2 regions of the Emticicia sp. SJ17W-69 genome follow, and region 2 is predicted to be linked to the other one. Evidence: riboswitches for the same ligand, from Rfam matches in the RefSeq annotation. Region 2 holds a riboswitch; the other holds the start of a gene.
The links. A riboswitch is a leader RNA that binds a small molecule or an ion and turns the genes downstream of it on or off. The one in region 2 is predicted to bind S-adenosylmethionine.
Positions count from the first base shown of each region.

Region 1: another riboswitch for S-adenosylmethionine. It lies ahead of ACQUQZ_RS13820 (DUF1905 domain-containing protein); the one in region 2 lies ahead of metK (methionine adenosyltransferase).

Region 1 is NZ_JBNTQY010000001.1:3,391,766-3,397,167, reverse strand. Features, by position in the region: gene ACQUQZ_RS13835 (hypothetical protein) at 1-358, opposite strand, end outside; gene ACQUQZ_RS13830 (homoserine O-acetyltransferase family protein) at 647-1,657, opposite strand; gene ACQUQZ_RS13825 (DUF885 domain-containing protein) at 1,660-3,405, opposite strand; gene ACQUQZ_RS13820 (DUF1905 domain-containing protein) at 3,444-3,923, opposite strand; SAM riboswitch class I at 4,009-4,126, opposite strand; gene ACQUQZ_RS13815 (CHC2 zinc finger domain-containing protein) at 4,228-5,277, opposite strand; gene ACQUQZ_RS13810 (SDR family NAD(P)-dependent oxidoreductase) at 5,379-5,402, opposite strand, start outside.
Region 2 is NZ_JBNTQY010000001.1:1,137,521-1,142,922, reverse strand. Features, by position in the region: gene ACQUQZ_RS04895 (PVC-type heme-binding CxxCH protein) at 1-36, opposite strand, end outside; gene ACQUQZ_RS04890 (NlpC/P60 family protein) at 146-1,327, opposite strand; gene metK (methionine adenosyltransferase) at 1,518-2,798, opposite strand; SAM-I-IV-variant riboswitch at 2,963-3,069, opposite strand; gene ACQUQZ_RS04880 (ABC transporter ATP-binding protein) at 3,279-4,289, opposite strand; gene ACQUQZ_RS04875 (NUDIX hydrolase) at 4,424-5,131, shown strand; gene ACQUQZ_RS04870 (cryptochrome/photolyase family protein) at 5,170-5,402, shown strand, end outside.

The DNA.
Region 1 (5,402 bases), 2.3 Mb from region 2:
GCCAGCTTTTGTTATCGTTAGAAATGGGTTCAGTTAATTTAATAGCACCTTTTACTTCAGATTCAGTATAAACTACTTTTACTTTTGACCATTGATTTGGACTATTAATTGGATTGAAAATAGGCAAAAAAGTCAGATTTCTACCTGATTTGAGCCGAATTCTTAATACAGTATTCTTAGGAATAACATTTAACAAATCTTCATTGGGGAACTTATATTTGACTTCATCTTTTGTGATTTCTGTAACATTTACAAAGAAAAGACCCTCAATAGTAAACAATGAATCTAATTGTTGCGTTTGTGCCAATGATTTTAGATTACTAATTAACAGCAGTAGGATAAAAAACTTTTTTTTCATTTTCTTTTTTTATAGGGTGTAAATTCAACATGAGTTTCGAGATTATAAATTTAAAAAAAACTGATCAAGCCTTTCTGGCTTACAAGTACTTATCTCCACTGTCGTCGCCTCAAATTCAATCAAAAAAAAGCCTTACAAAGTATTTTAACTTTGTTAAACCAAGTTAAAATCTAATTTAAATAACAAAAACATCCTCACAAAATCGAAAAAATATTTACTTACACACTATAAAAACTACATCGCTTCTGTCGTTTGATTCTACGAAAATAATTTTCGTAGAAGTTACAACTACTTCATCCACGCCTTTATCGTAGTTGTCATTGCCTCAAATTCAATCAAAAAACCATCGTGCCCATAGATGGAGTCAATGAGAGCATATTGAGCATCAGGAATATGTTTTGCTAAAAATGCTTGCTCATCGGGTGGAAAAAGAACATCAGAACTAATTCCAATAACCAAAGTTTTAGCTTTTATTGCTTTCAAACTATCTTCCACTTTGCCTCGCCCACGTCCAACATCGTGCGAATCAAACATTTTCGAAAGCGTCCAATATGAAAACGCATTGAAGCGTTTACCCAATTTTTCACCTTGATAATTTTGATAAGTGTTGGCCCTAAAAAAATCAACTTGTCCTTCATCTCTCGATTGTGTACGGCCATAAGTGGCATAATTTCTATAAGATAAAAGTGCTATTGAACGTGCAACTTTCATGCCATTCATTCCCGCTTTTGGATTGCGTTCTGTCCAGGTTGGGTCGGCAGCAATCGCCATTCGTTGCGATTCGTTAAAGGCGATTCCCCACGGTGAATGGATCGCATTTGTAGAAAAAAGTACCAAGTTTTCAATCAAATCAGGTTGTAAAATTGCCCATTCAATGGCTTGTTGCCCACCAAGCGAACCACCTAAAAGTGTTTGTATTTTGTTGATATTTAGACTTTTACGTAAAATGTCAAGAGCATTTACAACATCTCTGATACTTAAAAATGGGAAATCATGGAAATATGGTTCGCCAGAAATTGGATTTTTGCTCAAAGCATTAGTCGAGCCGTAATGTGAACCTAAAATATTAGCACAAATGATAAAATGTTCGCTGGGGTTATACAATCTTTTCTCCCCAATCAAGCCATTCCACCAATCCGATGGATTAGCGTTTCCTGTAAAAGCATGACAAACCCATATAACGTTATCCATCGCCTCATTGAGTTTTCCATAAGTTGTGTATGCCAAATCAAATTCGGGTAGCCACTGACCAGATTCCAATTGAAAAGGTTCGTCGTAATGAAATACTTTATTTTCCATTCTTATTTTTTAATTTTCGTCAACTCTGCCGCAATATATCTATCAACCATTTTATCCAAAATTGAAAGTGTAACTGTTCCTTCAGAAAGTATCAAGTCATGGAACGCTCTCACATCAAATTTGTCTTTGAGCTGGTTTTCTGCTCTTTTTCGCAATTCTTTTATTTTAATTTCTCCCATTTTATAAGCCAACGCCTGTCCAGGCCAGCAGATATAGCGGTTAATTTCAGTATTTACCTCGTGCAACGACAATGCCGTATTATCAGCCAAATAGTTAACAGCCTGTTCTCGTGACCAATTTTTTTCATGGATACCCACATCGATTACTAAACGACAAGCACGCCACATTTCATAAGTTAATTTCCCAAAACGGCTGTAAGGATCTTTAAAGAGTCCTAATTCAGTACCTAAATATTCGGAATATAATCCCCAGCCTTCACCAAAAGCATTGATGTATAAATTTTGTCTAAATTTAGGCAAATGCGTTAATTCCTGCGTCAAAGCACTTTGTAAATGATGCCCTGGAACAGCCTCATGTAGCGTAAGAGCTTCGAGCGTATAAAGCGTTCTACTATTGAGGTTATAAGTATTTACCCAATAGCTTCCTGAACGGGTACTATTAATAGATGCCCCAGAATAACGCCCGCCTGTATAAGATGGAGCTAAAAAATCAGGAACAGGAACAACACCATAAGGTTGTCGAGGGAGTTTGCCAAAAAGTAAAGGTAATTTTCCATCAATTTTCTTGGCGATGTAAGAAGCTTCTTTCAATAAACCTTCTGCAGAGGTTGGGTAGAATTTAGGGTCTGTTCTTAATGTTTGAATAAAATCTTTCAGTGAACCTGTGAAGTTTACTTCTTTCATCACATCATACATTTCTTTTTTGATTCGCTCAACTTCTGATAAACCAATATTATAAACTTCGTTTGGAGTAAGATTGGTAGTGGTAAAAAACTTAACTTTTTCAGCATAATACGCATTGCCGTTCGGAAAATTACTTGCTCCAAGAGTAGTGCGAGTTTTTGGATAATATTCGTTATCGAAAAAGGTTTTTATTTGTAGAAATGAAGGAATGACTTGCTCAAAAATAGCTTTTTTGCCTTCTTTTTGTAATATTTCCCAGTCAGCATCGCTAACTTCATAAGGTTTTGTAGTAAAGGGCTTCCAAAATACTGATTTTGTTACATCATCAACGATGTGTTGTTCGTAAGTACTTTCATAGCCTTTCAAAGCCACTTTTGGCTGAGAAATACCCACTTGCAAGCCTTTTGCTATCAATGCTAAATGCTGTTCGGTATATTTTGGAATCGCATTAAGTTTTTGGATATATAATTCGACAGATTTTTTAGTTTTATAATTGTTGCTTGCAATAAAAGCAATATCAATATGGAAACCGTCATCTGATAAGATCGGATTCAAATATTCTTGATACTCAAAATAAGTAAGCTGATTTTTAATTTCATGCTTTAATAACTCTAAATTGATTTTGTCATTGAAGGGAAGCGTATTTTGATCTATTTTTTCAAGCGTTTGATAAGCAGCTAATTGAAATTTATATCTTCTTAACAAATCTTCTTCGGAAAAAGAACCCAATGGATGGTCACTAATGGTGTCACGAGGAAATTCTGCTTTGTTAAATTTCTCTAAATCAGCTACAACTTTAAAAATTACTCTACGACCAGTGCTTTTTTGTGCAAAAAGAGACTGAATTGTAACCAACGCCAACAATAGTAAAAGTATTTTTTTCATAAAGAAATGAGTATGTTAGTTGATGAAATTTTGTAATGCTACTGTTTTCGCTTTTTTCTAAGTTTTTCAGAAAGTGCCACTACTCTATTGATTCTTGTTTCTATTTGTTTGCCATCATTTATCCAAATCTTTTGGAATTTTTGAACAGATTTTGATTGTTTAAAGAATAATTCAGCCATTTCTTCATCAAAATCAAGGGCTTCTTGTAGCTCAACTGGCATTGGGACGATTACCACTTCAAAATCTTCTTCTATCGAAACAGTAATTTCATCATTTAGTTTTACACCTAATTCTTTTTGTAATTTCAAGGGAATAGTAATGGCATGAAGTGCATTTCCTTTTGGAAATAAATTACTTTTGAAAGGTTTTCCGTTGATAAAACCTTTAACTTTTACAAAGTTTCGCCTGCCAAAAACTTCATAAGCATTTTCTGGGAAATCAATATAATGCCAAGCACCCGCAGGATTAGGTGGCATTTTTTTTATAATTTCTTTGAAATGAATAATATCGTTTGGCATAAAATTAAAAATATTGCGTTAAATACAGAGTGCTATTGGCACTTTGAACTTAGGTACTATCTAAAACCAACGATTTTATTTGATTGGTTTATAAGTCCGAATGGTTTTGACCATTTCGGTAGGTATTGGCACCTTATCGCAAGTAGCGGGACAGGTTGCCCGGGGTTCATAGAGCCTATTCTCTCCCCTCGTCTGTATAAATCAATTTTCTATGAAGAAGAATTGATATTGCAAAGATGCTGTGTGAATTGTTAGAAAACAAATTTCGTAGAATAATTTTCTAAATTGTTTATAGCAGAACAACTTAGAAAATTGTTCTACCAAAATATTCATTAATATCTTTAAAACCTTTGCTCCAATCTCTTTTTTCTGCTAAAATTCCAGCTTCGAGTAATTCTTCAACCAAATCATCAGCTCCTTTAGTACCAGCAGCATCATTGTCGAAACTTACCCAAACTTTGTACTTTTTAAAGTATTTAATCCATTCCTTTTTGAAGATTTTGGCACTGCCTAAACTTACTGCTATCATGCCATTTTTTACTAAAGTCATGCAATCAAAAGCACCCTCCGTGATATATACATCGGCATTGGGACGAAGTTTTTTGATAGAATCAATATTGAAAATAGTACGAGGTACTCCCGAAAGGAATTGATATTTACTTGCTCCTTCGGGCGGCTCACCAATGGTTCTTCCTTGTAAATAAACAATTCTTCCATCTTGAAAATAAGGGATGATGATGGGATGAACAAAGAAAACTAAATTACCCTTTTCATTCACAATTCCACAGGCCTTTAGGTCTTCGATTGCAAAATTTGTTTTCAGAAACTCATTGGCAGCACCATAGTTTTTTAATACAAAAAGTTTGAAATGCCTGATTGTCCAATCATCAATTCCTCTTCCTCGTAAATATTCTGCTGCTTTTCGAGTTGACTCTGTTGGATTTTGATTTAAACAATATTGCTGGAATTTTTCGTAGATTTCGCTATAAATTGGTTTGAAAATAAAGGTTTTTTCTGGTAATGGCTTATTCGAATAAACACTTTTAATGTCTATTTTGCGAAATTTTATATTTTTTGAGCCATCATAAGCAGGAATGTAGCGAGTTGCTAATTCTTCTAATGCCGTCTTAAAATCTATCTGACAAGTTTCGGCATAAAGATTAATAACATCACCGTGTTTACCACAGCCAAAACAATGAAATTCGTTTTGTGGAGGAGGGTAAAATACCAAAGAAGGAGAGTCTTCAACATGAAAAGGACAATTCATTCGGCGACTTTGCACAATATCAAAACCCAAATCTCGTGCAACTTGCCGAATGTCAATTTCTTTTACACGTTGAAGAAGATTATCCACGAATTTGCCAGTTACAAGTTACGAATGACGAGTTACGAATTCAAATTTCGATTGATATATTCGTCATTCGGTATTCAAAATTCGTCATTCAAATGATGAAATCACTTTCTATAAATTACAGTTGG
Region 2 (5,402 bases):
GAGAAGAAGAAAAGAAAAAATGAGTGATTTTTTCATTATTTATTTTTGGTTGAATATTTTACGAAAGTATTGAATAAGTGTATAATTGACAAATAAGACATCAAGTAATTTTATTACAAAACATTGCTCTCCTTTCGACAGTCTATTACTTTCTCAATGGGACAACGCCTTTCTCTGAACCTAAAATGCGTCTTGAACGCAAATAACGACTGGCATTATGGGAATCATAATTGCTACAATTTTTGTCAAAACTACTAATTCTAACCATTCCCGAAGAGTGAATAAATTGATTATCACCAATCCACATACCTACATGTACCACTTTTTCGGGTTTTTCAGGAGTAGCTTTTTCTCCAAAAAACAATAAATCTCCTACTTTCAGTTGCTCAAATGGAACTTCATCCCCAGCAAATACCTGCTGAGAAGCATCACGAGGAAGAAGAATAGCATTATTTTGATAAATCATTCTTGTAAAACCACTACAATCAACGCCTTTCCATGAAGTGCCGCCCCATAAATACGGTAAACCCATCATTTTTGTGGCTGCACCAACCAAGCTTTGTTCGGTTGCTTGGGTTGTTTTTTGCCATTGTTGGAAATGAATCACTTCATTTTGAGCAACAAATGCCTGACGATTATCAGGATAAATTACTTCATAAAAACCTTTCAGCGTATCTTTTACAATTAATAAATCACCCCAAGTGAGGTCAGAAATCGTCTGAGCATTTTCATCGGGTTTAGTGTAAGAAAAACCATAAGGTTTTGCATACATCAACTTAGTTTTTGATTGATAGCTATCTAAATCAGCTTTACTTATGCGGCTGATGGTTGTTCCTTCTACCCATCCAATATAATTATCAGGTGTCTGAACTTGGTACCAATAACGGTCTTTGTCAAATATCTTTAATGCAGTCCCGAGCAACGTTTGAGAAGCTAATTCGGCTGATTCTTTTGGCTGACTTCGCATATTTGCTACCGAAATATTCACCAAAGCGTAAGTTTTATCGCCCAAATCATCTTCATCAGGTAAAGTTTTTATCGCATCAACCAATACATAACCATTTGATTTTAAGCGATTTAACAAATCTTTTTTTGCTAATGGCAAATTTGTTTTCCCTACTATTCGATTTGAATCCAAATCGGCCTGAAAAATAGCTACACGTTTATCAGGGGCATATTTTTTTCTTACTTGCTCGACGATTGCATAGACTGTTGGCTTGGGTGTAGGTATAACACTGGCTGGTTTTGGTATTTGTGCAAATGCTGAAAAAGAAAGCAGAGAAAGAATACTGATTATTATCTTATAATTTGGGTTACTTATTTTCATTGAAATTTGTTCTTTTTTTCTGCGAAAATACTCATTATTTCTTAATCTTGAAAAAGCTGTTTTGGAAGGATGCTTTGGGAGGTTTGACGGATTAGGAAATCCGTCGTACAGACACAAAAAAAGGAAGCCATTTCGACTTCCTTTTCTTATATCTACGGCCTTCTGTCAGTGTATTCACTGACGGCAATTTTTACAAACCAAATGCTGTTTTCACTGCATCGACATAATCTAATTTTTCCCAAGTGAAAAGTTCTACTTCTTTGGTAACAACGGAACCATCTGGCCCTTTGAAAGTTTTTGTTACCACTTCATTTTTACGTCCCATGTGGCCATAAGCAGCAGTTTCTGAATAAATTGGGTTACGTAATTTCAAACGTTGCTCAATTGCATACGGACGCATATCGAAAATTTCTTCTACTTTACGTGCAATTTCGCCATCGCTCATATCAACTTTGGCAGTACCATACGTTGTTACAAACAAGCCACAAGGTTTTGCAACACCAATAGCATAAGAAACTTGTACCAATACTTCGTCGCAAAGACCAGCCGCTACTAAGTTTTTAGCTACATGGCGAGTGGCATAAGCTGCCGAACGGTCAACTTTTGATGGGTCTTTTCCAGAGAAAGCACCGCCACCATGAGCACCTTTACCGCCGTAAGTATCAACGATGATTTTACGACCTGTCAAACCTGTATCTCCGTGTGGTCCACCGATAACAAATTTCCCAGTTGGATTGATATGATAAGTAATTTGGTCGTTGAACAACAATTGTAAATCAGCTTTCAATTTTGCTTGTACACGTGGAATCACAATATTGATAATATCGGCTTTGATTTTTGCCAACATTGTATTATCATCAGCGAAATCATCGTGCTGCGTTGAAACAACGATTGTATCAATTCTTTGAGGAACATTATCGTCAGAATATTCGATTGTTACTTGCGATTTAGCATCAGGACGTAAATAAGGAATCAATTCAGGTTCATTATTACGAATATATGACATTTCTTGGAGGATGGTGTGAGCCAAATCCAATGCTAATGGCATATAATTGTCGGTTTCACGAGTGGCATAACCAAACATCATACCTTGGTCGCCAGCACCTTGAGCATTTGCTTTTGACTCAAAATCATCTGCAGCTACTGCTCTATCAACACCTTGATTAATATCGGCCGATTGGTCATGAATCGCTGAGATAATTCCGCAAGAATTAGACTCAAACATGTACTCCGATTTAGTATAACCAATTTTACGGATTACCTCACGAGCAATTGATTGAACATCAAGATAAGTTTGAGTTTTTACTTCTCCTGCTAAAACAACTAAACCTGTCGTTACCAAAGTCTCGCATGCTACTTTAGATGAAGGGTCAAACGCCATGAAGTTATCAATCAGGGCATCTGATATTTGGTCTGATACTTTGTCTGGGTGTCCTTCCGATACAGACTCAGAAGTGAATAAATAAGGCATAAATCCTATGTTTTTGGTTAATGATATTTATTGAATCTAATGAGTAATTGAGTGAGTGAGTAAATGAGTGAATAAAATACCATCACAAATACACAGCTAACAATCAATAATCTCCCATTTAAAAAACTTGGTATTAAGACTATTTTGCGGAAGTTTTGAAGAGAAAAATAAAACATTTTTGACTTAAGAACAGCCCGCATCCTTTGACCACCGTAGTGTTTCGACTCGGTTGGATTTCTGATTTTTCAATCAGAGTTTCTTGATACTGATGCAAAGTTGAACAATTACCTAAACAAATGCAAAGAATAGAATAAATTTTTATCTAAATTTTATTCAACGTACACAGAAAATATCTGCAAACGTTTTTAAGAATGGATTTTTTATCTATTATTTAATTAAAAATAGGATATTTTAACTTACCGCATTTTTATAAAATTAAAGAGTTTTATAAGTACTATAAGACTCTTTTTATTTTACATTTCATTCAAAAATCTCAATCCCCACAACATCACCCACTGTCAATTTATCAAAACTGTACATTTTCAAACTTAAATTATCTATTTTTAAAATCACTTCATAATATGCACCCAGAAATTTTATTGATTCAACAAGGGCTTTTATCTCAGAGGTTTCAGAAATACGAAGCTGCTCGGGACGAAGGAAAAAAGTTTTGAATTCTGAGTTTTGAGTTCTGAGTTGTAGTTGTAACTCAGAACTCAGAACTCTTAACTCAGTACTTAAGGCAAGCTCTCCCGTAATTTCAGCAACATATTGATTGATTGGATTTTGATAAACTTCTTCTGGCGTTCCAATTTGTAGCACTTTGCCTTTCTGCATGATTACTAAGCGGTCGGCCATACCGTACGCATCAGCCACATCATGTGTCACAAAAATACAAGTTACTCCATCATCTTTAATAATATGTAATATTTCATTCTTTAATCTTCGCTTATTAAGTGCGTCTAAATGACTAAAAGGTTCGTCCAAAAGCAATAATTTTGGTTGCTCGGCAATGGCTTTAACGATAACGGCACGTTGCTGCTCACCACCCGAAACTTGGCGAGGAAGATGACTCTGCACTTTTTGCAAACCACTGATTTTTAGCAATTTATCAATTCTTTTGTTGCGATATTTTTCTTCATAATAACGTAATTCATAAGCAATATTCTCACGAATAGTCATATTCGGAAATAAGCCGTAATCTTGTCGAACCAACTTTATATCAGGATGCCCAGCAATCAGTTTTTCTGAAGGTGGCGTAATACGTTCACCATCAAGCGTTAGACTACCTGCATCTGGCTCATGTAGAGCTGCGATCAGATGTAAAAGCGTGGTTTTTCCTGAGCCACTTTCACCCAAAATTGTCAATATTTCACCTTTCTCTATAGAAAGCGAGATATTATTAATGGCTTTTTTACTACTATCAGCTTGCTTCCCAGCGGAATTTCCCCCAAAAGTTTTATGCAGATTTTGTATTTTTAGAAGAGACATCAGAGGTTTTTTGCACAAAAATATGAGTTTTTTAGATAAAATTTGCAATTTTGTTGTTCATCGAAGTCAGTCATGCTATATTGCTGATGAAATGACGAAAAATACCTAAATATAATAGACCCTAAAAACATTGAATGTTAGAACTTTACAAACAACAAACCAAATGCTTAGTGGCATTGGACTCGATTATATTTGGTTTTGATGGCGAAGAATTGAAATTATTGCTGGTCAAACGTGGTGTTCAGACCGACCATGATACTTGGTCATTGATGGGAGGCTGGTTAAAACCCAACGAAAGCCTTGATCAAGCTGCCGAAAGAATTTTATTCGAGTTAACAGGCGTTACTGGCATTTTCTTGGAGCAACTCAATGCTTTTGGTGACCCCAATCGTGACCCTGTGGAGCGAACTGTGGCGGTGGCATACTATGCTTTGGTCAATGTAAAAGACTACGAAACAAAGATTTCGGACACGCACCATGCTCAATGGTTTTCGATGCACGATTTGCCTGAATTGCTTTTTGACCACCGGGAGATGATACAAATAGCAATAGAACGCTTACGTTATAAGGCAGCTTTTCATCCTGTTGGTTTTGAATTGATGCCTGAAAAGTTTACAATTCCGCAAATATTGAATCTTTATGAAGCTATTTATGGTAGTAATTTTGATAAACGCAATTTTAGTAGGAAAATACTTTCGACAGGACTTCTGATAAAATTAAAAGAAAAGCAAAAAGGTTTCTCGAAAAAAGGAGCTTTTCTTTATGCTCTTGATACCGAAAAGTACAAGAAAAAATCTGACTCATTCTTGAATTTTATTCCCAATCCAGAAGGATTAGTGTGATATATTTGAACAATTATTTCCATAATTAGTTTAAAACCATGAAAGATTTAAGCAAAAACTTCATGGTTCTTCGATTAATACTGGGCGACCAACTCAATCATTATCACACTTGGTTTCAAGAAAAAAACAATGATATACTTTATGTTATGATGGAAATGAGGCAGGAAACTGACTATGTGAAACATCATATTCAAAAAATCGTTGGCTTCTTTACGGCCATGCGACTTTTTGCACAAAACCTCGAAAAACAAGGACATCATATTATCTATTT